DNA from 3 places in the Flaviflexus salsibiostraticola genome. Region 3 is predicted to be linked to each of the others. Evidence: riboswitches for the same ligand, from Rfam matches in the RefSeq annotation. Region 3 holds a riboswitch; each other region holds the start of a gene.
What was found. Region 3 has a riboswitch for S-adenosylmethionine ahead of EJO69_RS10025 (hypothetical protein). Riboswitches for the same ligand answer to the same signal wherever they lie in the genome.
Positions count from the first base shown of each region.

Region 1: another riboswitch for S-adenosylmethionine. It lies ahead of EJO69_RS11925 (methionine ABC transporter ATP-binding protein); the one in region 3 lies ahead of EJO69_RS10025 (hypothetical protein).
Region 2: another riboswitch for S-adenosylmethionine. It lies ahead of EJO69_RS03990 (LLM class oxidoreductase); the one in region 3 lies ahead of EJO69_RS10025 (hypothetical protein).

Region 1 covers NZ_CP034438.1:2,548,566-2,558,369, reverse strand. Annotated here, with positions in the region: gene EJO69_RS11945 (FGGY family carbohydrate kinase) at 1-589, opposite strand, end outside; gene EJO69_RS11940 (DeoR/GlpR family DNA-binding transcription regulator) at 623-1,381, opposite strand; gene EJO69_RS11935 (MetQ/NlpA family ABC transporter substrate-binding protein) at 1,638-2,468, opposite strand; gene EJO69_RS11930 (methionine ABC transporter permease) at 2,534-3,211, opposite strand; gene EJO69_RS11925 (methionine ABC transporter ATP-binding protein) at 3,208-4,182, opposite strand; SAM riboswitch class I at 4,176-4,274, opposite strand; gene EJO69_RS11920 (serine hydrolase domain-containing protein) at 4,662-5,912, opposite strand; gene EJO69_RS11915 (HAD family hydrolase) at 6,286-6,927, opposite strand; gene tuf (elongation factor Tu) at 7,121-8,314, opposite strand; gene fusA (elongation factor G) at 8,424-9,804, opposite strand, start outside.
Region 2 covers NZ_CP034438.1:836,455-846,258, reverse strand. Annotated here, with positions in the region: gene rpmA (50S ribosomal protein L27) at 1-251, shown strand, start outside; gene obgE (GTPase ObgE) at 319-1,833, shown strand; gene proB (glutamate 5-kinase) at 1,830-2,930, shown strand; gene EJO69_RS04010 (ABC transporter substrate-binding protein) at 3,248-4,591, shown strand; gene EJO69_RS04005 (carbohydrate ABC transporter permease) at 4,679-5,524, shown strand; gene EJO69_RS04000 (carbohydrate ABC transporter permease) at 5,521-6,429, shown strand; gene EJO69_RS03995 (MusI family membrane protein) at 6,431-7,057, shown strand; SAM riboswitch class IV at 7,275-7,377, shown strand; gene EJO69_RS03990 (LLM class oxidoreductase) at 7,606-8,505, shown strand; gene trxA (thioredoxin) at 8,660-9,028, opposite strand; gene EJO69_RS03980 (glutamate-5-semialdehyde dehydrogenase) at 9,123-9,804, shown strand, end outside.
Region 3 covers NZ_CP034438.1:2,147,232-2,157,035, forward strand. Annotated here, with positions in the region: gene EJO69_RS09990 (YggS family pyridoxal phosphate-dependent enzyme) at 1-416, shown strand, start outside; gene EJO69_RS09995 (dihydroxyacetone kinase subunit DhaK) at 654-1,652, shown strand; gene dhaL (dihydroxyacetone kinase subunit DhaL) at 1,656-2,288, shown strand; gene EJO69_RS10005 (DUF2254 domain-containing protein) at 2,511-3,797, opposite strand; gene EJO69_RS10010 (zinc-binding dehydrogenase) at 3,894-4,943, opposite strand; gene EJO69_RS10015 (hypothetical protein) at 5,139-5,393, opposite strand; gene EJO69_RS12800 (GmrSD restriction endonuclease domain-containing protein) at 5,715-6,770, opposite strand; SAM riboswitch class IV at 7,075-7,190, shown strand; gene EJO69_RS10025 (hypothetical protein) at 7,176-7,655, shown strand; gene EJO69_RS10030 (IS30 family transposase) at 7,909-9,312, shown strand; gene EJO69_RS10035 (helix-turn-helix domain-containing protein) at 9,355-9,804, opposite strand, start outside.

The DNA.
Region 1 (9,804 bases), 400 kb from region 3:
GCGGCAGCGGCTCATCCTGCAGTCCGAAGATCTCGAGGAGCTCGTCGCTCCACGTCACTGAGTCGATGTCGAGGAGGAGCGAGCGGGAGGCGGTCGAGGTGTCGGAGACGAACTCCCCCGTCAGCCGGAACGCGAGCCAGGCATCCGTCATCGTCACGACGCCCTCCCGCGTGAGGTTCTCACGGACCCAGGCGAGCTTCGGTGCGGCGAAGTACGTGTCGAGGACGAGCGCGGTCAGCTCGTGGATGCGCTCCTTCTTGTCTGCGAGGCGGTCGACGATGCCCTGCGAGCGCTTGTCCATCCAGTTGATGCAGGGGGTGAGCGGTTCTCCGGTCGTCGGGTCCCACGCGAGGACGGTCTCCCCGACGTTGGCGAGGGCGACTCCGTCGATCGGCCTGCCAGCCTGGGCGATCGCCTCGCGACCGGCGTCGACGATCGAGCTGTAGAGCTCCTCAGGATCCTGTTCGATGGCGTCCGGGGACAGATGGTTGAGCGTGACCGGCTTCTCGACGATGGCGTGGATGCCGTCGTCGTCGACGACGATCGCCTTTGAGCCCGAGGTTCCCTGATCGAGTGCGAGGATGGCCATGGATGATCTCCCTTTCGGTCTTCGTTGACCTGGTCAGGCGAGGAGCAGGTGTGCTCCCCTCTCCGTGAGTGTGGTGGTGTGGTCAGCGGACAGGCCGCTGTCGATTGCGATGTAGGACGGCGTCTCGACGCCGCACAGGCGGTAGGGTGCGATGCCGCCGACCTTCGTCGAATCGGCGACGACGATCGACATCGCCGAGTTGGCGAGGACGGCCCTCTTGACGTGCATCTCGTCGAAGTCATAGTCGGTCACGCCCGCGTCGGCGTCGATCGCCCCGATCGAGATGATGGCGATGTCGGGGAAGAGCGAGTCGAGGAACGACGTCGCCATGCTCCCCGAGAGGGACAGCTCCGACTTGCGGAGCCGGCCTCCCGAGACGATGATTTCCGCGTTCGGCAGGTGCGCCAGCGTCGCCACCGCCCGCAGCGAGGCCGTGACGATGGTTCCGGAGAAGGTGGGTTGGATCGCCCGTGCCAGGGCCTCGACCGTTGTGCCGAGGTCGAGGAACACCGTCGCATCCGACGGAATCAAGGCCACGACGCGCTCCGCGATCCGCTGCTTATGGGCAGCGGCAACGCTCTCCCGCTCCGAGTGAGGCGGCTCGGTCGATGTCGGGACGCCGACCGCTCCCCCGTACACCCGCTTGAGAAGAGAGCGTCTCTCGAGTTCGAGGAGATCACGCCGAGCGGTTTCGACGGAGACGCTGTATCGCTGGGCGATGTCCTCGGTCTCGACCCCGCCGCGGGCGCGCAGGTCCTCGAGAATGAGGCTTCTGCGTTCCTGAGCAAGCACGATTCCTCCTTGAATCCGACACCTGCACCCTAGCCCAACCCACAGAACCGGGCAATATTCCACACAAACTCTGCACGCACGTATGTCCTGCCGCCGTCGGTCGGTTTCTCGCGAGCCTCCGTGGGCGCCCGAGAACCCGCGGCCACCTCACTATCCGTGTCCCGCTCACCACACTGCCTTCGCGCACGACGCCGCCCACTCTGCATACGACGATGGGGCGACCGGCAGTGCCGGTCGCCCCATCATGCGTCACCCCTTAGAAGGCGGGGACGACCTCACCGTTCGGGTAGGTGTCGGTGATGAAGTCGGCGACCTCCTGCGAGTGCAGGAGCTCCTCGAGCGTCTGGATCGCATCAGCCTTGTCCGAGTCGGTGCGCCACGCGAGGATGTTGGCGTAGGGGTTGTCCTCGCCGGACTCGATGGCGATCGCGTCCTCAGACGGGACGAGCCCACCCTCGAGTGCGAAGTTGCCGTTGATGATGGAGATTGCGACCTGGTCGAGGGTGCGGGGCAGGTTCGGGGCCTCGACCTCGACGAACTCGAGGTTCTTCGGGTTGTCGGTGATGTCGTAGATCGTCGGGTTCTCAACCGAGCTGTCGACGGTGATGAGGCCGTTGTCCTCGAGCAGCCACAGTGCGCGGGCCTGGTTCGACGGGTCGTTGACGAGAGAGACCTTCGCGCCGTCCTCGAGCTCATCGAGGGACTCGAGCGAGTCGGAGTAGACGGCGTAGGGCTCGATGTGGATGCCCTCGCCGTGCTCGAACTCGAAGCCGTTCTCCTCGACCTGAACATCGAAGTACGGCACGTGCTGGAAGAAGTTCGCATCCAGCTCGCCCGAGTCGAGGTTGCGGTTGGGCAGGACGTAGTCGGAGTACTCGACGATCTCGAGATCGATCCCGGCCTCGGCGGCGAGATTCTCGTCGATGAAGGCGAGGATGTCGGCGTGCGGCACCGGCGAGGCGCCCACGGTCAGCGTGACGGTCTCGCCCTCGGCGGCGGTCGTCTCCTCGGCGGTCTCCGCATCGGAGGAGCAGGCGGTCAGAGTGAGTGCAGCAGCGGCTGCGAGCGCAATGAATGTACGGCGCATAGTTCTTGTTCCTTTTGTGGGTGGTGACAGGATGTGTGAGTTCTTGCTTCCCGGTACGCGGCGACTCAGCGGTGGTCCACGTACCGGCTGAGCATGTCGCCGAGCGTCTGGACGATCTGAACGATGACGATGATGACGACGATCGTGATGATGAGGACGTCGAGGAAGTACCGCTGGTAGCCGTAGTTGTAGGCGAGCGCACCGAGTCCGCCGCCGCCGACCGTGCCGCCCATCGCCGAGAAGCCGATGATCGTGATGACGAGAACGGTGATCGACTGGATGATGCCGGGCATGGCTTCGCGGAGAATGACGTCGCCCATGATCCGGGTGCGCGTCGCCCCCATCATCTGCGCGGCCTCGATCTTCCCGGTATCGACAGCGAGGAGGTTCGTCTCGACGAGGCGCGCGAAGAATGGGATCGACCCGACCGCGAGGGGGAACACCATTCCCCGCCAGCCGATGTTCGTCTGCATGACCCAGTCGGTGACGGGCAGCAGGATGATGAGAAGAATGATGAAGGGGATCGACCGGCCGATGTTGACGACGGCCGAGAGGATCTGGTTGAGAACCGGGGCGGGGCGAATGCCGGTCTTCGCGCTCGTCACGAGGAGAATGCCGAGCGGAAGCCCGAGAAGCACGGTCGCGAGTGTCGACCAGCCGACCATGAGGAGGGTCTCGACCGTCGCACTCCACAGGGAGTTCTGAATGACGGGCTGATCGAACCACAGCATCTCTGTCCTCATGCCGCACGCTCCTCTGCGTCGATGCCCTGCGCCCTCAGGGTCGCCACCGTCTGGGCAGCCCTCGTCGGGTCGGTCGCGATGACGAGCCGGGCGACCTGGTTCGCCCCGTGGGTCTCGAACGTGCCGGCCGTGACATCCCCGCCGAGCTCGGCGATGACGCCGAGGACATGCGAGCTCGACGGCTCGCCCGGCCGGGATGTGAACGCGACGTCGATAAGCACCTTGCCCTCCGGCGGGTCATCGACCCGCGGCGGCGGCACGATCGCACGACCGAGGCGCGACGCCGTGTCGGCGACGATCTCGCCGACGTTGCCGGACTGGACGACGCGGCCCTTCTCGAGGAGGGTGACGCTGTCACAGGTATCCCGGACGACCGACATCTCGTGCGTGATGATGACGACCGTGACGCCGGTCTGGTCGCGGACGTCCTTGATGAGGGTGAGGATCTGGTCGGTGGTCTGCGTGTCGAGCGCCGAGGTCGGCTCGTCGCACAGCAGTACAGCCGGGCGCGCCGCAAGAGCTCGCGCGATGGCGATGCGCTGTCGCTGTCCGCCCGAGAGCTGAGACGGATATGAATTGCCGCGGTCCCCGAGGCCGACGAGGTCGAGGAGCTCCTGGACCCGCTCGCGCCTGTGGCCACGGTCGAGGCCCGCCACCTTGAGCGGGTAGGCGATGTTCTGGCCCGCCGTGCGGGCATCGAGAAGGTTGCCGCCCTGGAACACCATGCCGATCGAGCGGCGCGCGATCCGCAGCTCCTTCGGGCCGAGCGCGGACAGGTCCTGTCCGTCGACCCAGATGTGACCTTCGGACGGTTTCTCCAGCGCGGTGAGGCAGCGGATGAGGGTGGATTTGCCGGCACCCGACTGGCCGACGATGCCGTGGATCTCTCCGGCGGGGATCGAGAGATCGATACCGTCGAGGGCAACAACAGGCCCCGGGTATACCTTGCGGACTCCGTCCAGCGTAATCATCGATCTCCTCCATCGGTCCTGGCGGTAGCACCGAACGCTCTCGGTTGCTGCAGCTTCTGCGAGCCAGGTCTCTCAGCTGCTCTTGATGGTCATCTAATTAGACACGCTCCGTGCCGAGACGCGACCGCATGTCTCACATAGCGGTATTGACCTCGACGAGCCAGAGCCTGCCAGCGAAAGCTCTCCCGCCGGAGCGCTCAGTCTATGGGACGGCCCGGGCCATGGCGAGACCGGTGAGCCAGATCATCACGCCGGACAGAAGAATGCAGAGGGTCTCAGAGCCCGACCGTTGACGGATGACAATATGGTCCAGCACGTTCCAATTCGCCCGAGCGCATCTCGGAGCTGAGCCGCAACCCCATCAGACTCAAAGCGGCCGGCGTGGACATCGTTCAACACGACATCCCACACCGGCCGCTTCGCGGCATCTCCTGCCCGTGGACCGCTGAGGTCGTCCTCGGCGTACCGAAGCAGGCTTGTTAGTCGATTACGGCCGCATTGGCTGCGGCGATGATGCGGAGGTTCTGCGGCAGCGCCCCGTCGAAGCCCGGCGTCGACATGGTGAGGATGACCGTGTCCCGCTCAGGGTTGTTGACGAACTTCGTGCTGAAGAAGCCCTGCCAGCTGTAGGCGCCCTTTCCACCGAGGTAGTGGATCGATCCGGGAGGTGCGTTGACGCCCTCCTGGAGGTCGACCTGGTAGCCCCACTTGTTCTGGGTCAGCTGCCAGTTCGTGAGGTCGCCGATCTGGTTCGACGTCATCTGCTCCACCGCTGCGCGGCTGACGATGCGGACACCATCCAGCTCACCCTTGTTGAGGAGCATCTGAGCGAACCTGAAGTAGTCCGACGCGGTTCCGTGGAGCCCGCCGGCGCCGCTGAAGTAGGTCCGGTGCTCGCTGAACGTGTAATCCGGGCCGAGATTGCCCATGCCGAGCGGGGCAGTCCCCACCTGCTTCTCGTCGCGGCCGGCCCAGTAGACGGCGGCAATGCGGTCCCACTGATCCTTCGGAGGGAAGAACCACGTCTCGTTCATGCCGAGCGGTTCGAAGATGTTCTTCCGAAGATAGGTGTCGTAATCCATGCCCGACACGATCTCGACCAGGCGACAGAGAGTGTCGACGCTGTTGTTCGAGTAGTCGAAGGCCTCCCCTGGGTGGGACATGAGGGGCATCTTCGCCAGGATGTCGATGTTGCTCTCGAGCGTGATCGGCGGGGCGTTCAGATCGTCCATGAGCCCGGCCTCGGCGTAGAGCTTCGGCACGACACGGTAGTTCTGTGGCGTGAACAGGTCGTACCACCACGAGTTCGTCATACCGGCGGTCATCGACAGGAGGTGGTGGATGGTGATCTCACGCTTGGGGGTGACGAGCTTGACCTCACCCCAGTTGTTGAGCTCCGCGACTTTGACATCGGCGAAGGCCGGAATGAACTTCGAGATCGGGTCGGAGAGCGAGATCAGACCCTGATCCCACAGCTGCATGACGGCAACCGCGGTGGGAACCTTGGACATCGACGCGAGCCGGAAGATGCTGTCCGTCTGCATCGGCACGTCGTCGTCTGCCTTGCCGAAGGCTTTGAAGTAGCACACCTTCCCGTGGCGGGCCACCAGGACGACCATGCCCTGGTAGGCGTCTTCGTCCATGTGTCCTTCGACCAACCTGTCGATGTTGGCCAGGTACTCACTGGACATCCCCACGCTCTCGGGGTCTACAGTCACGATGTTGTTCACGTTGTCTCCATTCTCAGCACGTCAGTGTGCTGATCCTCTGGCCCGTGGCACATCCCATAGGCGGGCCTTTTCTGACAGTATGCGACCACGTGAGCCAGGGTCAACGGTTCAGGAAAAGTGGGTGCAATCGGCGGCTTTCGCAGTGAAGGCGGGGATGCCGCGAAGGTTCTCAGCCTGACGAGTATCTGACCAACAGAGCAGATGGCACCGGCTCCTCATGCGGCCTCGGCCGAGGACCCATGACCATCCCGAACGTCGTGGCCCCACTGGTGCGCGAAGGAGCCGGCCGCCGACGCGCCCTTGGGCGACCGCGGCTGCGCGGAGCAGGGAAGTCTATGCCGCCGAGGGTGTCGGATAGATCGGCTGCCGAGGGTCAGAGCAGAGCCGCGAGGACCCTGAGCTCCAACTTCATCACGTTCACCACGGTCGCACCGGCACCGCGTGCGGATGTGGCCCCGGGGATGGAGTCCTCGAAGGCGAGGCAGTCGGCTGGTTCGACCCCGAGTCGGTCCATGGCAGTCGCGTAGGGTGCCGGGTCCGGCTTGCCGGGGAGTGGTTCGTCGCCCGTCACCTGTGCCGAGAAGTAGGCCTTCGGCAGGCTGTCGATGGCGGGACCGACGAGGTGGATGGGTGTCGCGGTCACGAGGGCCTGCGGGATCCCCGCTCCGTGGAACGCATCGAGAAGGTCAACGGCTCCCGGCATGAGGTCCGGGTCAGGATAGACGTGCTCCGCCATAAGATCGGCGACCTCCTGGAAGAGGACCATCGGCTCCGCCGCATCGCCTCCATCCCGCTGGAGGATGCGGTGCAGATACTCGGCGTGCGCCTGAGTCGACGACCCGTGAAGGGCAGCCTCGTCCTCCCCCGACCATCGACCGCCCCGGCGTTCGACGACCTTCTTCGACAGGGCGACCCATTGGGATTCGGTATCGGTGATGGTTCCATCCATGTCCCAGAGGATGGCGGCGGGTTCTGATTCGAGTCCGCAGGCGCGGAAGACGTCACGGAGGTTCATACGGTCCAGGGTACTCGAGGCCCTCTCCCCCATTCGCCAACCGTCACCAATCCTCAGAGGCAACCGCTGCCCACACACGGGTCTGTCAGGCCAGAGACCATGGCCGCGACCACGACCGCGACGAGTGCCTCCGCCCGAGAGACACGTATGCCCCGACCGAAGCCGGGGCATACGAGAGAGATCTAACCGATCATCAGGCGAGGATCTTGGTGACCTTGCCTGAACCAACGGTGTGGCCGCCCTCGCGGATAGCGAAGCCGAGGCCCTCCTCCATGGCGATGGGCTGGATGAGCTCAACGGTCATCTCAGTGTTATCGCCGGGCATGACCATCTCGGTGCCCTCGGGCAGCGTGATGACGCCGGTGACGTCCGTGGTGCGGAAGTAGAACTGCGGGCGGTAGTTGGAGAAGAACGGGTTGTGACGGCCGCCCTCCTCCTTCTTGAGCACGTAGGTCTGCGCCTCGAACTTGGTGTGCGGGGTGATGGTGCCCGGCTTGCAGACGACCTGGCCGCGCTCAACCTCTTCGCGCTTGATGCCGCGGATGAGGAGACCACAGTTCTCGCCGGCGTCGGCGTGATCCATCTGCTTGTGGAACATCTCGATACCGGTGACGGTGGTCGTCATCGGCTTCTCCTTGATGCCGAGGATCTCGACATCGGAGTTGATCTGGAGCTGGCCACGCTCGACACGACCGGTGACGACGGTGCCGCGACCAGTGATCGTGAAGACGTCCTCAATCGGCATGAGGAAGGGCTTGTCGAGCTCGCGGACGGGGTCGACGAAGTAGTTGTCGACCTGCTCCATGAGATCTTCCATGGCCTTGACCCACTTCTCGTCGCCCTCGAGGGCCTTGAGAGCGGAGATCTGCATGACGGGAGCGTCGTCGCCGTCGAAGCCCTGCGAGGAGAGAAGGTCACGGACCTCCATCTCGACGAGCTCGAGGATCTCCTCGTCGTCGACCATGTCGGACTTGTTCAGCGCAACGATGAGCTGCGGAACGCCGACCTGGCGGGCGAGAAGAACGTGCTCGCGCGTCTGGGCCATCGGGCCGTCGGTGGCTGCGACAACGAGGATCGCGCCGTCCATCTGGGCTGCGCCGGTGATCATGTTCTTGATGTAGTCGGCGTGACCGGGGGCGTCAACGTGCGCGTAGTGACGCTTCTCGGTCTGGTACTCGACGTGCGAAACGTTGATCGTGATGCCGCGCTGACGCTCCTCGGGAGCGTTGTCGACCTGGTCGAACGGGGTGAACTCGTTCAGGTCCGGGTACTTGTCCGCAAGAACCTTGGAGATGGCAGCGGTCGTCGTCGTCTTACCGTGGTCGACGTGACCGATCGTGCCGATGTTCATATGCGGCTTGGACTTGTCGTACTTGGCCTTGGCCACTTGTCCTCCTGGGGGACTCGGGTAGTTTCACTGCGTTTCATAGGATACAGGAGCATCCTAGGGGCGAAGCGATCTACTGTCGGTTATTTTACTTACAAACGACCTAGGCTCACTCGCCCCGGGTCTTCTTGATGATTTCCTCGGAGACGTTCCTCGGAACCTCCGCGTACGTCGAGAACTGCATGGTGTACACCGCGCGTCCCTGCGTCTTCGAGCGCAGGTCACCGACGTAGCCGAACATTTCAGACAGCGGAACTTGGGCGCGCACGATCTTGATGCCGGTCGCGTCTTCCATGGACTGGATCATGCCGCGGCGAGAGTTGAGATCGCCGATGACATCGCCCATGTACTCTTCGGGGGTGCGGACCTCGACGTCCATGATCGGCTCGAGCAGGACCGGATCGGCCTGCTTGATGCCCTCACGGAACACGCCCTGGCCGGCGATCTTGAACGCCATCTCAGAGGAGTCGACATCGTGGTACGCGCCGTCGAGGAGGGTGGCCTTGACGCCCACCATCGGGTAGCCGGCAAGGATACCGTTCTCCATCGCAGCCTGGATGCCCTGGTCAACCGAGGGGATGTACTCGCGGGGCACGCGGCCGCCGGTGACGGCGTCCACGAACTGGTACATCGGACCGTCTTCGACCTGCGGGAGCGGCTCGAAGGCGACCTGGACCTTGGCGAACTGACCGGAGCCGCCCGTCTGCTTCTTGTGCGTGTAGTCGACCTTGTCGACCTTGCGACGGATGGTCTCGCGGTAGGCGACCTGGGGTGCGCCGACGTTCGCGTCAACCTTGAACTCGCGCTTCATGCGCGTGACAAGGATGTCGAGGTGAAGCTCGCCCATACCGCCGATGACGGTCTGACCGGTCTCATCGTCGAGGCGGACCGAGAAGGTCGGATCCTCTTCGGCGAGACGCTGGATCGCGGTGCCGAGCTTCTCCTGGTCACCCTTCGACTTGGGCTCGATGGCGACGTGGATGACGGGCTCCGGGAAGGTCATCGATTCGAGGATGACCGGCTTCTGCGAATCGCAGAGCGTGTCACCCGTCGTCGTGTTCTTGAGACCGATGACGGCGTAGATGTGGCCCGCGTGGGCGACATCGACCGGGTTCTCCTTGTTCGAGTGCATCTGGAAGATGCGGGAGATCCGCTCCTTCTGGCCCTTCGTGGAGTTCTGGATCTGCGAACCGGCCTCAAGCCTGCCCGAGTACACGCGAATGTACGTGAGCTTGCCGAAGAACGGGTGGACGGCGACCTTGAACGCGAGGGCCGCGAACGGCTCGTCCTCGGACGCCTTGCGGGTGACGACCTCATCCTCGTCGTTGACGGCGTGGCCCTCAATGGCGGGCACGTCGAGCGGCGACGGGAGGTAATCGATGACACCGTCGAGCATCGGCTGAACACCGATGTTCTTGTAGGCGGAGCCGCAGAAGACCGGGTAGGCCTCGCCTGCGATCGTCAGCCTGCGGATGGCGCCCTTGATCTCC
Region 2 (9,804 bases), 1.3 Mb from region 3:
CCAAGAAGGGTGCTTCCTCAACCCGTAACGGCCGCGACTCGAATGCACAGCGCCTCGGCGTGAAGCGCTTCGGCGGCCAGCTCGTCAGCGCGGGCGAGATCCTCGTCCGTCAGCGCGGCACCAAGTTCCACCCCGGCAACAACGTCGGCCGCGGCAAGGACGACACGCTTTTCGCGCTCTCCGCGGGCACCGTGGAGTTCGCAACTCGTCGCGACCGCAAGGTTGTCGACATCGTTCCGGTTTCTGCCTGAACAAAACTTCAGTGAGGGGTGGACGGCCTGGTGCCGCCCGCCCCTCCTGCCATATCAGGAGGTCACGATGTCGACATTCGTCGATAGGGTCGTTCTGCACGCTCAGGCGGGCAACGGCGGCAACGGGTGCGCATCGGTGCGCCGCGAGAAGTTCAAGCCGCTCGGCGGCCCCGACGGGGCCAACGGTGGCAGGGGCGGCGACGTCATTCTTGCAGTCGACCCTCAGGTGACGACTCTTCTCAGCTACCATCGCTCGCCACACAAGAGTGCCGACTCCGGCAAGCCCGGTGAGGGCGATCTGCGGGTCGGCAAGAGCGGTGACGACCTCGTCCTCGGCGTTCCGTCCGGCACGGTCGTCAAGACCCTCGACGGCGATGTCCTTGCCGACCTGGTCGGTCCCGGCGCCAGATTCGTTCTGGCCAAGGGCGGCCAGGGAGGTCTCGGCAACGCGGCCCTCGCCTCGCCGAAGCGGAAGGCCCCGGGATTCGCTCTGCTGGGTGACGCGGGCGAGCAGGTTTCCGTGGTCCTCGAGCTCAAGTCTGTCGCCGATGTCGCTCTCGTCGGCTTCCCGTCGGCAGGCAAGTCCTCCCTTATCGCCGCCATGTCCGCCGCGCGGCCCAAGATCGCGGACTACCCGTTCACCACGCTCGTGCCGAACCTCGGCGTCGTCGATGCTGAGGGTGTCCGCTACACGATCGCGGACGTGCCCGGCCTCATCCCGGGAGCCTCCGAAGGACGTGGCCTCGGCCTCGAGTTCCTCCGCCATATCGAGCGCTGCGCGGTCATCGTCCACGTCCTCGACTGTGCGACACTCGAACCCGGACGCGATCCCGAGTCTGACCTTGACATCATTGAGAACGAGCTCGAGATCTACTCGCGCCAGATCCCGCCAACCTTCGGTCACCAGCCGCTCATGGAGCGGCCCCGCCTCATCGTCCTCAACAAGGCCGACGTTCCCGAGGCTCGTGAGCTCGCCGAGTTCGTGGCGGAAGACCTTCGACAGAAGTATCCGGTCCACATCGTCTCCGCGGTGTCCCGAGACGGGTTGAGGGAGCTCTCCTTCGCCCTGGCCGCTCTCGTCGAGAAGGCTCGGGCGGAGATGCCGGAGGAGGAGCCCGCCCCGATCATGCTGCGACCGAGGCCGCGGGGCTCTGTCCAGGAGTTCTCCATTCATAGGCTCGGCGGATCGGACGGCCCCCTGTTCCAGGTGGTCGGCGACAAGCCCGAGCGCTGGGTCCGCCAGACCGACTTCGCCAACGATGAGGCGGTCGGATACCTCTCGGATAGGCTCGCGAAGCTCGGCATCGAGGAGGCCCTTGCGAAGGCGGGGGCGCTTGCGGGTGACGCGGTCGTCATCGGCCCCGTCGAGGGTGGCGTCGTCTTCGACTGGGAACCGACAATGTCGACAGGTGCTGAGCTTCTCGGCCCTCGAGGCACGGATCTCCGTTTCGAGCAGGCTGACCGTCCCACGCGGCGCGATAAGCGCGAATCGTTCCACGAGCGCATGGACGCGAAGGAAGCCGCCCGGCAGGAGCTCTGGATGGAGCGGGATTCCGGGGTCTGGACGGACCCCGACGCATGAACCGGGCGCTCGCCAACCGGGCGCTCGTCCCGAGCGCACCCCGGTTCGTCGTCAAGATCGGCTCGTCGTCGCTGACGAAGGTGGATGGAACGCTCAACTGGCCGGCCCTCGAATCGCTGTCGGAGACACTATCCGACGCCTATGACCGGGGCCAGCAGTTCGCCCTCATCTCGTCCGGCGCCGTCGCAGCCGGTGTCGGACACCTCGGCATCGCGACAAGGCCGACGGATATGTCCGGCCTTCAGGCGGCTGCCATGGTCGGCCAGCCCCACCTCATGAGCGCCTACGGTGAGCGCTTCGCGCAGCGCGGGATCGGGATCGGCCAGGTTCTTCTCACGGCCGATGATGTGATCAGGCGAACCCATTACCGCAACGCCCGTCTCGCACTCGAGAAGCTGTTTACGATGGGGATCGTCCCGATCGTCAACGAGAACGATGCCGTGGCGACGACCGAGCTCAGGCTCGGCGACAACGACAGGCTCGCCGCGATCATCGCCCACCTCATCAACGCCGACGTCCTCATCCTTCTCACGGATGTCGACGGGCTCTACTCGGGGCCCCCAACGGAGCCCGGCTCACGGCCCATCCGGTTCGTCGGCAACATGTCGGAGCTGGAGAACTACTCGATCACCGGGCGGGGAAGCATGTTCGGGACCGGGGGCATGGCGACGAAGGTGACGGCCGCACGCATGGCGACCGCCTTCGGCATTCCGACACTCGTCACCTCGGCCGAGAATCTGCGTCCCGCACTCGATGGCGAGTCGGTCGGCACGTGGTTCGCGGCAACGGGACAGAAATCGAATGCGCGAGCACTGTGGATCGCCCACGCGGCGAAGTCCCACGGTCAGGTGCGTCTCGACGCGGGTGCGGTTGCCGCGCTCGAGTCCGGCGGGAAGTCGCTGCTCGCCGTCGGCATCACCGACGTCGTCGGCACGTTCGACCCGGGGGATCCTATCGACATCATCGGCCCGGGCGGCGATCTCGTGGCTCGAGGCCTGGCCGGCTGGGATTCGGAGCGGCTGCGGGAATCGGCCGGACAGTCCGGCGCGGGTCGCCCTGCCGTCCATGTCGATGACATGGTTCTCCTGCGCCATTAGGCGGGGCCTCCGGGGCACTGCCGCCCCAGACGAATGAGATTCACCACAGTCGGCTCGCCCGGGCGCTGAAGCCATCGCCCCGCACGGCTGAAGTCGCACGATGGCAGGGAATTCTCGCGGGGTATTCTCCCAGGTCGGCCCTGCAGAAAGGTCCGAAGCGGCGTGGGCCCAACGGCTTGGAGCGGTGGCCTTTCGTGTGCCATTATGATGGCAATCATGTTCTGGACATCCTTGACAGAAGCGTTGGAGGGCGTCCGGCAGACATGCTGACGGCAATGGTGCCGTTGGTTCCTTTTGATGTCCAAGGGAGGACACACATGAGAAACGCAAAGCGGGCGCTTGCACTGGTCACCGCCGGTGCCTTCGCTCTCGGCGGCCTTGCCGCGTGCGGGAACGATGACGAGGGCGGGTCCGGCGACGCCGCAGACGGCTCGGTCTACTTCCTCAACTGGAAGCCCGAATCTGAGGAGACCTACAACGAGATCGCCTCCGCCTACACGGAGGAGACCGGCGTGCCGGTCAAGGTTGTGACCGCAGCCTCCGGAACCTACGAGCAGACCCTCAAGTCTGAGGTGACGAAGTCTGAGGCTCCGACGCTCTTCCAGATCAACGGCCCCATGGGCCTCAAGAACTGGCAGTCCTACGCGCTCGAGCTCGACGACACTGAGTTCGCGCAGGACCTCAACGATCCGGGCCTCGCACTCAAGGGCGAGGACGGCAAGATCTACGGTGTGCCGCTCGCAGTTGAGGGCTATGGCCTCATCTACAACCAGGCCATCTTCGAGGACTACTTCGCGATGGACGGGGCGAAGGCGTCGTCGATGGACGACATCAGCGACTTCGATTCCTTCAAGGCGGTCGTCGAGGACATGCAGGCCCGCGCAGACGAGCTCGGGATCGAGGGTGTCTTCGCGGCAACCTCGCTCGCAACGGGCGAGGAGTGGCGCTGGCAGACTCACCTCGCCAACATTCCCGTCTACTGGGAGTACGAGGAGGCGGGTGTGACGGACATGGAGGAGATCGGCTTCACCCACGCTGAGAACTACAAGAACATCTTCGACCTCTACCTCGAGAATTCGACCGTCGAGCCCGCGCTCACCCCGTCCAAGACCGTCACGGACTCCATGCAGGAGTTCGCGACGGGCAAGGTCGCCATGGTCCAGAACGGCAACTGGGCCTGGAGCCAGATCAAGGACATCGAAGGCAACGTGGTGGCCGAAGAGGACATCAAGTTCATGCCGATCTACACCGGAGTCGAGGGGGAGGAGTCGAAGGGCATCAACATCGGCACCGAGGCCTTCATGGCGGTCAACGCCCGCGCTTCTGAGGCTGACCAGCAGGCCACGATCGACTTCGTCAACTGGCTCTTCAGCTCGGAGGAGGGCATGCAGTACGTGACGGAGGACCTCGGCTTCATCGCGCCGTTCAAGTCCTTCGGCGACAGCACTCCGAGCGACCCGCTCGCAGTCGAGATCAACGCCTACATGACGGATCCCGACCGTGAACCCATCCCGTGGGTGTTCACCACGTTCCCCTCGCAGGCATTCAAGGAGGACTTCGGCCAGGCTCTGGCTCAGTACGCCTCCGGCAATGTCGAGTGGGACGAGGTCGTCGACACCTTCGTCAACTCCTGGGCCCGCGAAAAGGCCAACCTGGGCTGATGACCCCTCGAGTGCCGGGGCGGGCGCCGCCCGCCCCGGCACACCACCGTCTGAACAGTCGCGACAGCACCAGCGGAGACGAAAGCGATGCAGAGAACACTTAAGAAATACGTCCCCATATTCGTAGCGCCGACAGGAATCGCGTTCACGATCGCCTTCCTCCTGCCCTTCCTCATCGGCATCTATCTCTCGTTCGCGAGCTTCACAACGATCACCGATGCCGAATGGGTCGGCCTCGAGAACTATGGCCGGGTCTTCGACGAGAGCCAGGGATTCACGAACTCCTTCCAGTTCACCCTCCTCATCGTCATCGTCGCGATCATCTCCGTCAACGTATTCGCCTTCGCGATCGCCAGGCTTCTCACGCAGAAGCTTCGAGGCACGAACTTCTTCCGATCCGTCTTCTTCATGCCGAATCTCATCGGCGGAATCGTCCTCGGCTATACATGGCAGTCGATGATCAACGCCGTCCTCGCCAACTACGGAACGACGATCATCTCTCGATGGGAGTACGGCTTCGTCGGACTCATCCTCCTCATCAATTGGCAGCAGGTCGGCTACATGATGATCATTTATATCGCCGGACTCCAGGCTGTCCCACCTGAGCTGACGGAGGCGGCCGAGATCGATGGCGCAACCCGCTGGCAGACGCTCAGGCACGTGACCATTCCCGTCATCATGCCGACCATCACGATCTGCGTTTTCCTCACGCTGTCGAACTCGTTCAAGTTGTTCGACCAGAACTTGGCGCTGACCAACGGCGCGCCGCAGGCCAAGACGGAGATGGTCGCCCTCAACATCGTCAACACGATGTTCGCCCGCATGGGCCAGGAGGGCGTCGGCCAGGCCAAGGCAGTTGTCTTCGTCATCGTCGTCGTCGTCATCGCGTTCCTGCAGCTACGGGCCACCCGGAGCAGAGAGGTCGAAGCATGAGCACCATCGCACAGCCGGTCGGATCGATCGGAGATCCGACACTCACACCGGACGAGAACGTCCAGGAGAGCGGGTCGAAGGCGCGGCACTCGTTCTACTACGTGGTCCTCACGCTGCTCCTCATCGTCTTCCTCGGGCCGATCGTCTTCATCGTCCTCAACTCCTTCAAGCAGCGGTTCTCGATCAGCTCCGACCCGTTCGCCCTTCCGCTCGGGGAGATGTGGGCTGGGCTGCAGAATTACACGACGGGGCTGGCACGGACCGGCTTTTTCGAGGCGATCCTCTGGTCCTTCGTCATCACCGTCTCCTCGGTCGCCACGATCGTCTTCCTGACGGCGATGACCGCCTACTTCATCACCCGTGTCAAAACTTGGTGGACCTCGCTCCTGTACTACATGTTCGTCTTCTCCATGGTCATCCCGTTCCAGATGGTCATGTTCCCGACTGTGAAGATTGCGGACATGCTCCACTTCAACAACCCGGCCGGCATGGTCGTCCTCTACCTTGGGTTCGGCGCCGGACTGTCGGTCTTCATCTTCGCGGGCTTCGTCAAATCCATACCGCTCGAGATCGAAGAGGCCGCCTACATCGACGGGTGCGGACCGCTTCAGAACTACTTCCGCGTCGTCCTGCCGATCCTCAAGCCGACGACCGTCACCGTCGCGATCCTCAACGCGATGTGGATCTGGAACGATTACCTCCTGCCCTATCTCGTCATCGGACTCTCGACGCGGTACAAGACGATCCCTGTCGTGGTTCAGATGCTTGTCGGCTCCAATGGCAATAGGGACATGGGGGCGATGATGGCCATGCTCGTTCTCGCCATCATCCCGATCGTCATCTTCTACCTGTTCTCGCAGAAGCACATCATCGAAGGTGTCGTCGCCGGTTCGGTCAAGGGCTGATATGGGAGGGTGGCTCGCACCCGACTCGAAGCTCTACAACGGGCTCGTCACTGTCGCCGACACCGTCATCGTCAACCTGCTGCTCATCGCCTTCAGCATTCCGATCGTCACGGCGGGTGCCGCCGTCACGGGAGCCCACAGGGCGCTGCTGCAGCAGGCAAGAGAAGAAGGTTCGTCGCCGGCGAGAGCGTTCTGGTCCGGATTCCGGTCGACGTTCTGGCGGTCGACTCTCGTCTGGCTCGTACTCCTCACCCTCTTCACCGTGTCGGCCTGGGAGATCTGGGCGATCAGCCGCATGAACCTCGGCGTGGCAGGCAATGCAGTCATCGTCGTCGTCCTCACGGGCATCGTCCTTCTGGCCGGCTTCGCGGTATGGATCTTCCCGCTGCTGAGCGAGCAGATGGGTCCACTCGGACGCGTGGTGCGCGGCGCGGCGCTTCTCGCGATCCGCCACCTCCCACGCACCCTCGCCGCTCTCGGCCTGCTGCTCGTTCAGCCGCTTATCCTGTACCTGTCGATCGATGTGCTCGGTTTACTCGTCTTCGGTAACCTCATCATCCTTCCCGCCGCGATCCTGTACATGCATGCGCTCATGTTCTCGGGCCCACTCAAGAAGCAGGTGTCCTAAGCGCGACTATGTGATGTAGTTCACTTGCACTGATTTGCAGAAGACAGACCCACCCCGATAGCGGGTGGGTTTGTCCGTTATCTGGTGGATTAGGTCTGGCCCGACAGTGCGTACCGCAGCGGTTTCAGTCGCAAACAGGCGCCCTACTGGAAGGTATCTCAATTGCTGGTCAACAGCATCTTGACATCTGGACCAGTGCCCGTGTTATCCTGGCGGCGGTCCAGAGAACCAGCAACAAGCCCCGGCTAGCTGGTCGACAACCCCTCACGTGCGAGGGGTGCCCCGGGTGACGACCAGGCCTCAATCGGCAAGCGACGCACCGTCCGCGGTGGATAGCACGAAGGAAAATAACATGGCATTGACGAATAACATCCAGACGGCCGGGCAGCGAGTATCGGCTCCGTTCCATCTTCGTCGAATGCGTATGTGGCATAAGTCCATGGCCTGATCCGGCCAACTGGATCCGCCCGGGAGAATCTCCCGCATCGCTCTATGCACCTTCATTCAGCTCCTCACGGAGCGGCTCTGCTATACCCAAGGAACATTCGATGACAATCCAGCTGCCCTCATCACGACAATCCCGCGTTGGCTACAAGATCCCGTCGATCAGCATTGACCTGTCGACCCTCGGAGCGGAGGTCTTTGACGCCTCCTCCGAGTTCGGGGAGGATTTCCCCGTCGAATCCTGCAACCTGCACCGACTCGCCTCGATGACGAGCGCCGCCATCTCCGATGGTCTCGCCGCTGTCACCCTCGGCTCGAGCTTCCTGCTCCGCTCCGATCTCCACATTCGCGACTGCCGGCTTGATCCAGTGCGCGCTGCCGTCAAGCTCACCTCGAGGATCACGGGCCCGATCTATGCGGCGGTGACCGCAGCGAGCGGCTGCGAGGAGGCTCTCGCCGCCGTCAAGGATACGGAGGTCGGTCTTGAGATCCATGTCGCCGACGGCGACCTCGACTCGGCTCTCTCCCTGATCGACAGGGCGCGGAGGAACGGTAACCCCGTCACGGTGGCCCTGACCGGCGACACCGCTTCGCGAATCGACCTCGGCGCCCTCGGAGCGGTCGTCGACAGCGTCCGCCTGCGTGAAGCCGATCCGCATACGGCCCGCGAGATCCGCTACTCGCTGCGGTCGGCTGCCCTCGAGGAGGGCCGCGATCTCCAGGTGACCTCAGATCTGTTCATGATCGTCTCCGCATGCGCGATGGACGCGGAGGAGCGGGCGAACCTCATCACTGCCATCGGCGCCGACCGCTACGCAGAGGGCTCGGCGAGAGTCCTCGGTACCGTGCACGACGTGGCCGACCATATCGAGTCCTGGCTCGCGCTCGGTGCGGCCGACGCGTTCACGATTCTGCCCGGCTCGCTTCCGACCGATCTCGCCTCGACGGTCTGCGGAGTGCTGCCACTTCTCCAGGCGCGGCGCACCGCTGAATCTGCAGAGTAGGGGAGTGTCGACAATCTCTGCATCGCTCAGCAGTTCTCGTCAACCGCAGGCCTGCCGTCAGCAGGCGAGCTGACGCGACAGCGGAGATCGCGTCGATCGATGCCCGACATGAAGGAGCGGGCCCCGAACGGGGCCCGCTCCTTCATGTCTGTGATCAGGATTCGGTGGTCTGCTGCTCCGCGATCTGCGCGCGGACCGCGTCCATGTCGAGCTTCTCGGCCTGGGCAATGAGGTCCTCGAGAGCCGAGGCGGGAACGGCTCCGGCCTGCTCGAAGAGCTTGATGCCATCCCGGAAGACCATGAGCGTCGGGATCGACATGATCTGGAACGCCTGAGCGAGCTCGACCTGATCCTCCGTGTCGACCTTGCCGAAGGTCACGGTCTCGTGCTTCTCCGAGGCCGCCTCGAAGGTGGGCGCGAACTGGCGGCACGGGCCGCACCACTCTGCCCAGAAATCGAGGAAGACTGTGCCCTCCTTGATGGTCTCGTTGAAGTTGTCTTTCGTGATCTCTACTGTCGCCATGTCCAGCTTCCTCTTGTCGTCTGCTTCCCATGAATGGTGATACGTCGGCTGTAACGGACTGGACCCGTGAATAATTCCCTATACGCTTACTCTCATGACGAACACACGAGACGCTGTACGGGAGCTGGCGACGAAGGCGCGCGGCGCGGCACGCGTGCTCAGGAGCGCTTCGACGACCGAGAAGAATGCCGCGCTGGAGGCAATCGCCGTGCTCCTGGAGGAGCGATCGAAAGAGATCACCGAGGCGAACGGGCAGGACATCGCCCGTGGTATCGAGGTCGGTTTGACCGATGCGCTCATCGATCGGCTCACCCTCGACGAATCGCGGATCGCTGGGATCGCCGATGCCGTGCGCCAGCTCATCGCCCTGCCGGACCCTGTCGGCGAGGTGGTTGCAGGCAGGACACTTCCCAATGGGCTCACCGTGCGGAACGTGCGCGTGCCGATGGGCGTAGTCGGAATGATCTACGAGGCCCGTCCGAACGTGACGGTCGATGCGGCCTGTCTCGCGCTCAAGGCGGGAAGCGCCGTCCTGCTGCGCGGCGGCTCCGCCGCCGAGCAGACGAACGTCGTTCTCGTCGCGCTCATGCGGGAGGCGATCGACTCTGTCGGCATTCCGTCCGACGCCATCGCATCCGTGGACGAGTGGGGCCGCGAGGGCGCGACGGAGCTCATGGCCGCGCGGGGCTACATCGATCTCCTCATTCCGCGCGGCGGAGCCGGCCTCATCCAATCGGTCGTCGCGAATTCGACCGTGCCCGTCATCGAGACCGGCG
Region 3 (9,804 bases):
TGGCGGAGGCCCTCGACCGCCGTCTGCAGGCGGCCGGCCGCAGCCTCGATGTCTACGTCCAGGTCAACACCTCCGGCGAGGAGTCGAAGTACGGCATCGATCCTGACGATCTGCCCGAGCTGCTCATGAGCCTGCGGGGCCTCGATTCACTCAACGTACGCGGTCTCATGACCCTCGCGATCTTCACCGACGATCAGGAGGCGGTGCGCCGCTGCTTCCAGATCCTGCGGCGGCTGCGGGACGAGATGAGGGACCTCGATCCTGAGCTGGTCGGGCTCGGCGAGCTGTCGATGGGCATGTCGGGCGACTTCGAGACCGCGATCGAAGAGGGTGCCGATGTCGTTCGGGTTGGGCAGTCGATCTTCGGCGCGCGGCCCACTCCTGACAGCGACTACTGGCCGACTGCCGCGCACTGACGGCGCGCCCGCTCCACTCGGCGTCCATCTTCGTGCGCGGGTGGTCCATGCTCGATGGTCACGCCGGGACGGTTCGAATCGAGGCAACCGGTCGCGCGAACAGCTCCGCACGGGTGCGGATGATCGCCATAGGGTCGCAGGAACATCGCACCCAGAGTAATGTGAAGGGAGACACGTCGAAAGCGTGCCGTGAGTGCGTGAGCCATCGCGCTAGATCCTGACAACAACGAGGTAGTCATGTCACAAGCAAAAAAGATCATGAACGATCCCGAGAATCTCGTCGATGAGACTCTCGATGGACTGGTCGCCATCTCGAACGGGCTGCTGGCCCGCGAACCCGGCTCGAGGGTGGTTCGTTCGACCAAGATCGAACAGGGTAAGGTCGGCCTGCTGGTCGGCGGCGGCTCCGGCCACGAGCCGATGTACGGAGCCTTTGTCGGCCCCGGCCTCGCCAACGCATCCGTTTCGGGCGACATCTTCGCAGCGCCCGCACCCCAGCACGTCCAGGAGGCCATCGAGGCCGCCGACGCAGGGGCCGGTGTCCTCATCGTCTACGGCAACTACGCCGGCGACGTCATGAACTTCGACATGGGTGCCGAGACGGCCGAGGAGGACAGCGACATCGAGTCGAAGACCGTCCTTGTCCGCGACGATGTCGCGACCGACGACTACGAGGGCCGCCGCGGCATCGGCGGCGCCTTCTACGTTGTCAAGGCCGCGGGTGCCGCCTGCGCGAAGGGCATGTCCCTCGAGGAGGCCGCCGAGGTTACTGAGCGCGTCCAGTACAACACCCGCACGATCGGTGTGGCCGTCCGCGCCGGCATCCTCCCCGACACCGGCAAGCGCACCTTCGAGCTCGGCGATGACGAGATGGAGATCGGCCTCGGCATGCACGGCGAGGTCGGCGTCGAGCGGTCGAAGATGATGACCGCCGATGAGGTGGCGAAGAAGATGGTCGACATGGTCGCCGACGATCTGCCCTACGAGTCGGGCGACCGGGTTGCCGTCTACATCAACAACCTCGGCGCGACGACGCAGATGGAGCTCCTCATCGTCTACCGCAAGGTTGCCGAGCTCCTCGCGGAGCGGGGGCTCAAGGTGGAGCGCACCGACATCGGCGCCCACTTCACCTCCCAGGACATGGCGGGCTTCTCGCTCACCCTCCTCAAGCTCACGGACGAGATCGCCGAGCTCATCGACGCACCCTGCGAGTCCGTCCCGTTCACACAGGGCTGAGGCATGGCAGAGACAGTCAACGCTGAACAGCTCCGCCAGATCCTCTCGGCTGCGTGCCAGGCGATCGTCGACGCCCGCGAGGAGCTCGGCGAAGCCGACCGCGCGACCGGCGACGGCGACCACGGCACCGGCATGGCCCGAGGGTTCGGGGCGGCGCTCGCCGCCCTCAAGGACGCCGAGCTGCCGACCGTGGGAGAGGCGTTCAAGACCGTCGGCGCGGCCGTGCTCAACACGAGCGGCGGAGCCTCCGGCGCCGTGTTCGGGACGATGTTCCGGGCACCCGCCAAGGGCCTCGACGGGGACACGCTGGACGATGCCGGGTTCGCCGAGGCCCTCGAGGTCTCGGCCGAGAAGGTCCGCTCACGAGGCAAGGCCGAGCCGGGCCAGAAGACCATGCTCGACGCCCTCATCCCCGCCGCCGAAGCCGCCCGCGGAGCGGTCGGCCAGGGCCTGCCGGCGGTCGCCCGCGCAGCGGCCGAAGCGGCCGAACGCGGATCCGAGGCGACGAAGGACATGGTCGCCAAGGTCGGCAAGGCCAAGTCGCTGGGGGAGCGGAGCCTCGGCCACCGTGACCCCGGCTCGATCTCGGTCACGATCCTCCTCAACGCCATTGCGGAGGGCATCGAGGCCGCATAAACCTGCCGCACACGCCATGAAGGGATGGCGCTGCGGCAGACAGGCGGGGGCAGGTCAATGACCTGCCCCCACCGCTGTCGTGGTGGCTATTTGCACGGGCCGTTGCCACACTGCTGGCTGACATGCGGTTGGTTCTTGCGCGGCTGGGTCTCGCGCGGCCGGTTCGCAAGCGGCTGGTCGCCAAACCGCTCTCTGTGCCGGAGACCGTCCGGGCGGACGTTTCTACGCCGGAGGCTCTGTCTTCTCCGCGTCGAGAATGCGCCGGGCCCGCTCGACCGACGAGTTCACGTGATCGGCTGCAGCGGTCCCGAGGTCATCGACCATGTCCCGCAGCAGCCCGGGAATCATGGCGGAGTCCTTGCCATAGAAGTGGACCTCGCGCACAACCTCCTCGAGCATGTCGGATACCGACTGGGGTTGATGAACGACGCGAACCTCGCCGTCGCTGTTCGCCATGTAGGGGCTCGGCTCGACCACGGTGACGAGGTACCGGAAGATCCGGTGGAGTTCTTGGACTGCTTGAACTGCGGTCGCGGGATCGTTGATGCCGGGGGAGAGGGCTCGGTCCGCGATGTCGACGAGCTGGCGCAGGCCGAAGGCGATGTCCTGATGGAGCTCCCGTTCGGTACGCAGCTCGAAGGCGGAATGGATGTGCCTCAGGTCGGACTCGCTCGGGTCCCCGTCCCACCAGATGCTGAGGAGCGGCTGACCCTCGACAAGGAAGTCACCCACAGGGCGGTCGATGGTCATGACTGCCTCGTTGCGATCGGCCCATGCCATGAGCCTCTTGTAGTTGATCCACACGAGCGAGCCGTGACCGGTTGCCGTGACCTTCGTTCTCGGGTCGCCCGGGCGCGGTGACCATCCCGGACCCTGCGTCAGCCCAGTCTCCTCCTCGGTCACCGGGTACAGGCGTCTCGCGAGCGCCAGCGTCTCCTCGCCGATCTCCGAGATAGCCTGCGACACCTTCATCGACGACGTGATGAGGTGGATGAAGGCGAGGAATAGTCCGATGCACCCGAGGACGAGCAGGAAGGACAGCGTGACAGCGGCGCGCGGGACGAAGGCGGTGATGTCCTCGTCCTCGCTCCAGACATAGCGGAGCACCGTGAGGGAGTAGATGAACGTGCCGAGGAAGATGCCGAGGGTCGCCTGGACGACCCTGCTGGCGAGGAACCCGGAGAGCATGCGGGGGCTGAACTGGCTGCTGACAAGCTGAAGGACGACGAGCGTGATCGAGAAGGTCAGGCCGGTCACCGAGATCGTCGAAGCGGCGATCGTGCCCAGCACCTCCCGAGCCGCATCGGGGCCGCCCTCGAAGGCAAGCGGAAGCGGCTCAGACAGCGCCCGCTCCCACCGCGGCAGGAGGAAACCGACGAGGATCGCGGCAATGACGCTTGCCGCGGGAATCGCCCAGAACCGCGACCACAGGCGGCCCCAGCGGGTCCTCTTCGGAATGTCCGGAATCGATCCGCGGATCCGGTGCGTGTCATCGTTCGCGTCGCTCATGGGGCGATTCTGTCATCCGATGGGAGCGGGATGTGGAGAAACGGCTCCGCCGCTGTTCAGACAGCGGCGGAGGGAATCAACGCAGTGGGGTGACCGTCAGCGGCGGGGTTCGATGAGCACCTTGAGGTGCTCGCCGCCCTTGGCGGCCTCGAAGGCCCTGTCCGCCTCCTCGAGGGGGAAGCTGGCGGTGATGAGGGGAGCGAACAGATCCGGTTGGCTTGCAAGCAGTGCGAGTGCCTCCTCGTTGTCTGCGTTCGTGTTCGCGGTCGATCCGGTGACGATGAGCTCGCCATAGTGGATGAGATTCGCGTCGAGCGGGATCTCGCCCTTCCCAGAGGGAAGGCCCGCGAAGAAGCTGACCCGGGCGCCTTTGGCCGCTGACCGCAGAGCATCTGTGAACACCTGGCCGACGGGGGTTGCGACCATGATCGCGTCCGCCCCGGCACCGTCGGTGAGCTCCATGACCTGCTCGGACATGTCGCGCTCGCGGGGATTGATCGTGTGGTCAGCGCCCAGCTGCTTGGCGATCCTCCTCCGGTGCGGTGACGTCTGACTGACGATGACCTGTCCGACGCCGCGGTGCTTGGCCACGAGGAGGGCGATGAGGCCGATCGGGCCCGCACCGCAGATGAGTAGCGTGTCATCCGACGTGACGGTGAGAGGGCGCAGACCGCGGACGACTGCGGCGATGGGCTCTGTCAACGAGGCGATCGACAGATCGAGTCCATCTGGGACCACCATGACGTTGCCGTTCGCCACGGCTGCGGCCGGGATGAGGAGCTGCGACGCGAACCCGCCATCGAATGTCAGCCCAACCGACTCGTAGTTCTCGCAGAGGTTGCCGAGCCCGCGACGGCAGGGCCGGCAATGCCCGCAGGCGATGTTGGGTGCGACCGCGACCGGAGTACCGGGGGCGAAGCGATCATCGCCGCTGCGATTCTCGGCAACGACGCCGACGGTCTCGTGGCCAGGGACGCGCGTCGTGCCCGGGGGATAGAAGCGGTGCTCGCCGCGTGCGATCTTCAGATCCGTTCCACAGATTCCTGCGGCGGCGACATCGATGAGGAGCTCGCCCTCCTGTGGGCGGGGATCGTCACGCTCGACGACCCTCATGACTCCATCGCTCTGGTACTCGTATGCCAGCATGTTGCATCCTTCCGGCTTGACCTCATCTCACCCTACTCGGCACAGAAGTCGGCTGCCGCCCGGCATGGCGTGAAGGTCGCAAGCAGGGTGAACTCAACAGTGTGTCAGGCCAATGCCATCAGCCCGCCGGACGCGAGAGTACCGGCGGGCTGATGTGGCAGTCGCGCAGGGCCAGGACCCTGCGTGACTGAGCTGCTAGAGCTTGAGAGCGAAGTTCGCGCCCTCCCAGATGGCGGAGACGGCGTTGCGCGCCTCCTTCGCATCCCCAATCCGGAACACCTCGGGTGCGAGGTTTTCGGCGCCTTCGAGGACGACCTTCGGCTTGACGCCAGCCGCGAGGACGACCTTTTCTTGCTCGTCGAGGGCTGCGGCGACGCAGCCCAGGCGTCTGGGCAGGTCCGTGATGCTTGAGCGGCAGTGCCTCGGCGATGGACTCTCCGCCGGGTCCATTCCCGCGGAGTATCCTCGCGATTGGTTCGCTGCGCTCCTGTGACCTGATCTTTTTCGACGTTATGACGGGAAATCCCGGACGTTGAGGGCACTTGGCCCCGCGGGACTTTCGACCCCGAACTTCCCAATTCGGACATGAGAGTGCCCCATCCAGAAAGCCGTGGGGCCGGGCAATTCCACGCCGGGTGGGCGCGTGAAATTAGACTGGCAGATAACAGGAACCGCAGGTCAGTCGGGGTGCATCGGCGGTGGACTCTCAAATGGGGCGGAAGCTCGAGATAGGTCCCGCCCAGATGGCGAAGCCGGGAACAGCGGGGTCGACTATTCGCAGGCGATGCCGTCGCGGTCGCCGTCCATAGTCGTCCGGTAGCCCGGCTGGCCTTCGTAGAGAGGCGCCGCTCCGGCGGCGCGCGCCGCCGTGCAGTTCTCGTAGTACACGTCCGCGGGCGCAGGGGCAGGGGCTGGCGCGGGTGCGGGAGCAGGTTCAGGTGCCGGAGCCTCCTGGGCTGGGGCCACCGGGGCTGCCTCGACCGGCACAAAAGCTCCCGACTCGGGGATCGTCTGATTCGGGCAGTCGGCGAGGATACGGAGAATGGCGTCCTTTTCGGCCGCCGTCACCCAGAGGCCGTACTTGGCTTTGACTCCGACCTGGCGTGCGACGTAGTCGCACCGGTAGGACTTATTGCTCGGAAGCCACGTCGCGGCATCGCCCGCGCCCTTCTGGGCGTTGCTGCGGCCATCCACCGCGAGGAGGTTGAGCGGGTCGTTGGCAAACAGCTCGCGATCGCCGGCCGACATCTGCTGAGCACCCTTCTGCCAGGCGTCGGAGAGGGCGACGACGTGGTCGATCTGAATCTCTGAGGAGGTGTCCTGGCCGCGCTGGAAGGAGATGATCTCGGCCGTGTAGGGGCTGATGAGGGTGCCGGTCAGGACAACACAGTTCCTCGTGCCGGGCTTGTAGGTCTTGTCTGTGAGATCTCGGTCGAGAATGTCATTGCGGGTGTCGCAGCCGTTTCGGTCCGTGTCTGCCCACCGCTGGCCGAACTGGTCACGGTCATACCCGGTCTTCGGCGCGCGGCCCTTGACCTCGAGTGTGAGCACGACGTCTGCCGCCAGCTGGCCCTCGGCATTCGCCGGTGCAGTGAGGGGTTCAGGCTCCACCGGTGCGGGAGTGGTCTCGACCTCGAGCTCGATCGAGGTGGAATCTTCCCTCGACTCTGGCGACGGCTCCGGCTCCTCAGTCGTCGGACCCGGCTCAACCACTGCCACCGAGGTTTCGTCGCTCTCGTCGGCGGCCTCAGTGATGTCATCCGAAAGGATTGCGGGTCCAGCGCCAACGACGAAGATCGCACCCAGGATCCACCACAACTTCTTCACGCTACGTCCCCAGCCTTCTACGGGTGTGAGTTACCAACAAGTCAAACGTAGCCGCACGAGGGGGCAGAATCGGGCGGCGCCCAATACCCGAGAGCCGTGAACTCTATGAACTCCGTGTTGTTCTGATTGAGTCGCTGGGGGATCGGGGTCAGTGAGTAAACGTGCGCGGTTCCCGAGAAACTCCGTACGGGAGTGTGGATCTCATGGACTGATGGATCTGCGTGCCGCGCCCATTTGCAGGTGAGTCCAACGTGAAGCCAGTTCACGGTTGCTAAGTTTGTGAACCGCTGATACGATCGCATCAGATCAAGAAGTTCGACGTGAAGCCTCTCAGCTTGTCGACTGGCAACCGCTTATCGCACACGGTGCCCCTGAGGGAAGATCTGCCCCCGAGCATGAGCTCGGGTGGAATTCAGCGAGTATAAGGATCAATTCATGGTGGACCACAATCCCCCCACTGAGCGCGAGGCTCAGTCGGACAGCGGCACTGAGCCGACCGCTGTCCTCGTCACTGCCCAAGATGGAACCAAGGTGGGCATCGCCCCTCTCGGGACGAGATGCACGAACTACCGGCCCGGCCACACTATTCACGCGATCCATGCACGACACGCTGGGCTGAGCACGGACTGGGTGCCGGCGCGTGTTCTCGCGGTTGACGGCAACTACATTGAATTTGTGACTGAGTCAGGCACGTGGCGCCGCTGGAACCACAATGCCGCACAACTGGGAAAAATCGCCGAAGTGCCCGACCTCTTGCCCGACGCTGAAGCGGAGTGGTGTAAGCGGTACTGGCTGCTCAGGGTTGAAGTCGATGGCGTGGGTTACCTGCTGTCGCTGGCGGAAAGCGGCGATAATCCCTGCAGTTTCAGGTGGCGTTCGGAATGAGCGGCTGATGGCCGCGTCTGCCGGTTTCTTCATCTAACTCCTGTCTCTGCTCCCCGCGTCCACATATCGGGAGCAGAGACAGTCACCTGCCATCCGTCCAGCATGCGACGGCCGCACTGCTGACGGTGCTCATGGTGATTCACTGCACGCTGGGGAGTCTGGGCGGATTCAATCGATTGTCGCAACACCTTGATGAAAGAGGTGTAAGACGATGGCTACTGCGGACTGGAGTAAGAAGACCAGTGATATGCCAATGGAGGTGCGTCGTCAGTGGCGTGCGGATCGGGCGTTGCGTCCACCGATGCGGTCCCCAGGGCGGCCGGCCCCGTCGCGGGCGGTGCAGCGTCAGTTCTGGACGTTGATCGCTACTGGTATCACTACCGCGGAGGCTGCGGTGCGGGTGGGGGTGTCAGTGCCGGTGGGAACCAGGTGGTTCGGCCATGCTGGTGGGATGAGACCTTTGAGCCTAGATGAGCCTACGGGGCGGTATCTGTCATTTGAAGAGCGTGAGGAGATCGCCATCTTGAACGCGAAGGAGACGGGGGTGCGCGAGATCGCTCGCCGCTTGGGGCGAGATCCTTCGACGATCTCTCGGGAGCTGCGACGAAACGCCGCTACCCGCGATGGTGATCGGGGGTATCGCGCTGTGGTGGCCCAGTGGAAGGCCCAGGAAGCGGCGAAGCGCCCAAAGGTAGCTAAGCTCGCCACCAACCTACGCCTTCGACAGTACGTGGAGGATCGGCTTGCCGGGATGCTCCACGACGAGGACGATCAAGTCGTGCCCGGTCCGCACACCCCGGCGTGGAAGGGTGTGGGCAAGCCGCACCGGGCGGACCGTAAGTGGTTCACTGCGTGGAGTCCGGAACAGATATCGCAGCGCTTGAAGATCGATTTCCCTGATGATGAGAGCATGAGAATCAGTCATGAAGCGATCTATCAATCCTTGTACATCGAGGCACGTGGGGCACTCAAACGAGAGCTCGTCGCGGCGTTGCGCACTGGGCGGGCAGTTCGTAAACCTCGGGCACGGACCCAGCGGAGGAACAAACCCCACGGGCACGTCACCAAGGCGGTGATGATATCCCAGCGCCCTGCCGAAGCCGAAGACCGCGCTGTGCCAGGACACTGGGAAGGAGACTTGATCATCGGCACTGGACGCTCGGCCATCGGCACCGTGGTGGAGCGACGCTCTCGCAGTATCCTGCTGGTGCACCTGCCCCGAGACCCCCGGTGGGGCAAAGTTGCTCCCACCAAGAACGGACCCGCTCTGGGCGGATACGGAGCCGAAGCGATGAACACAGCCCTGCAAACCTCAATGACCCGTCTGCCGCTGCAATTGCGCCGCACGCTGACGTGGGACCGAGGTACCGAGATGGCTGACCACGCTGCCTTCACCCTCGATACCGGCACCAAGGTGTACTTCGCCGATCCGCACTCGCCCTGGCAACGGCCCACGAACGAGAACAGCAACGGGCTCCTGCGCCAGTACTTCCCCAAAGGCACCGACCTATCCAGGTGGGACGCCCACCACCTCGAAGCCGTCGCTCTAGCGCTGAACAACCGACCCCGAAAAATCTTGGGATTTCGAACTCCCACCGAGGTACTGACCGAGCAGCTACAATCAACCCTGAACAGCAGTGTTGCAACGACCGATTGAACCCACACTGTGCGCTGCGGGTCCTGGACGACGTTCAAGGGGTCAGAGTGTGCGACTCCAGCTCGTTGGTTTGGAATGCTCCACGGAGGGGCCTCGAGACTTCAGGGACCATATGCGCAGCCCGAGCTGAATATCGAGGGAGCGAGGCGTCTCCTGCCAGTCCGAGCCGAGGAGATCGCCGATGCGGGCGAGTCTCTGCCGGACAGTGTTCTCGTGGACGACAAGGTTCTGAGCTGTTGCCTTAATGTTCTCGCGCTGCTCGGTATAGACCCAGGCGGTCCGTGTGAGCTCCGTACCGTGCTTGGAATCGTAGGAGATCAGGGCCTGGATCTCTGTCAGTGGCGAATACGCGTGGGGATCGTCCCTCTGGGCGGCGAGGATGACTCCAAGGGAGCCGAGGTCATCTGCTCTGTAGATGCGGTGGGAGGGTCCGAGCGCTTGGAGGGCAGCCATGGCAGTAAGGGCGAGTGCGTGCGCAGGGGCGAAGTCGCC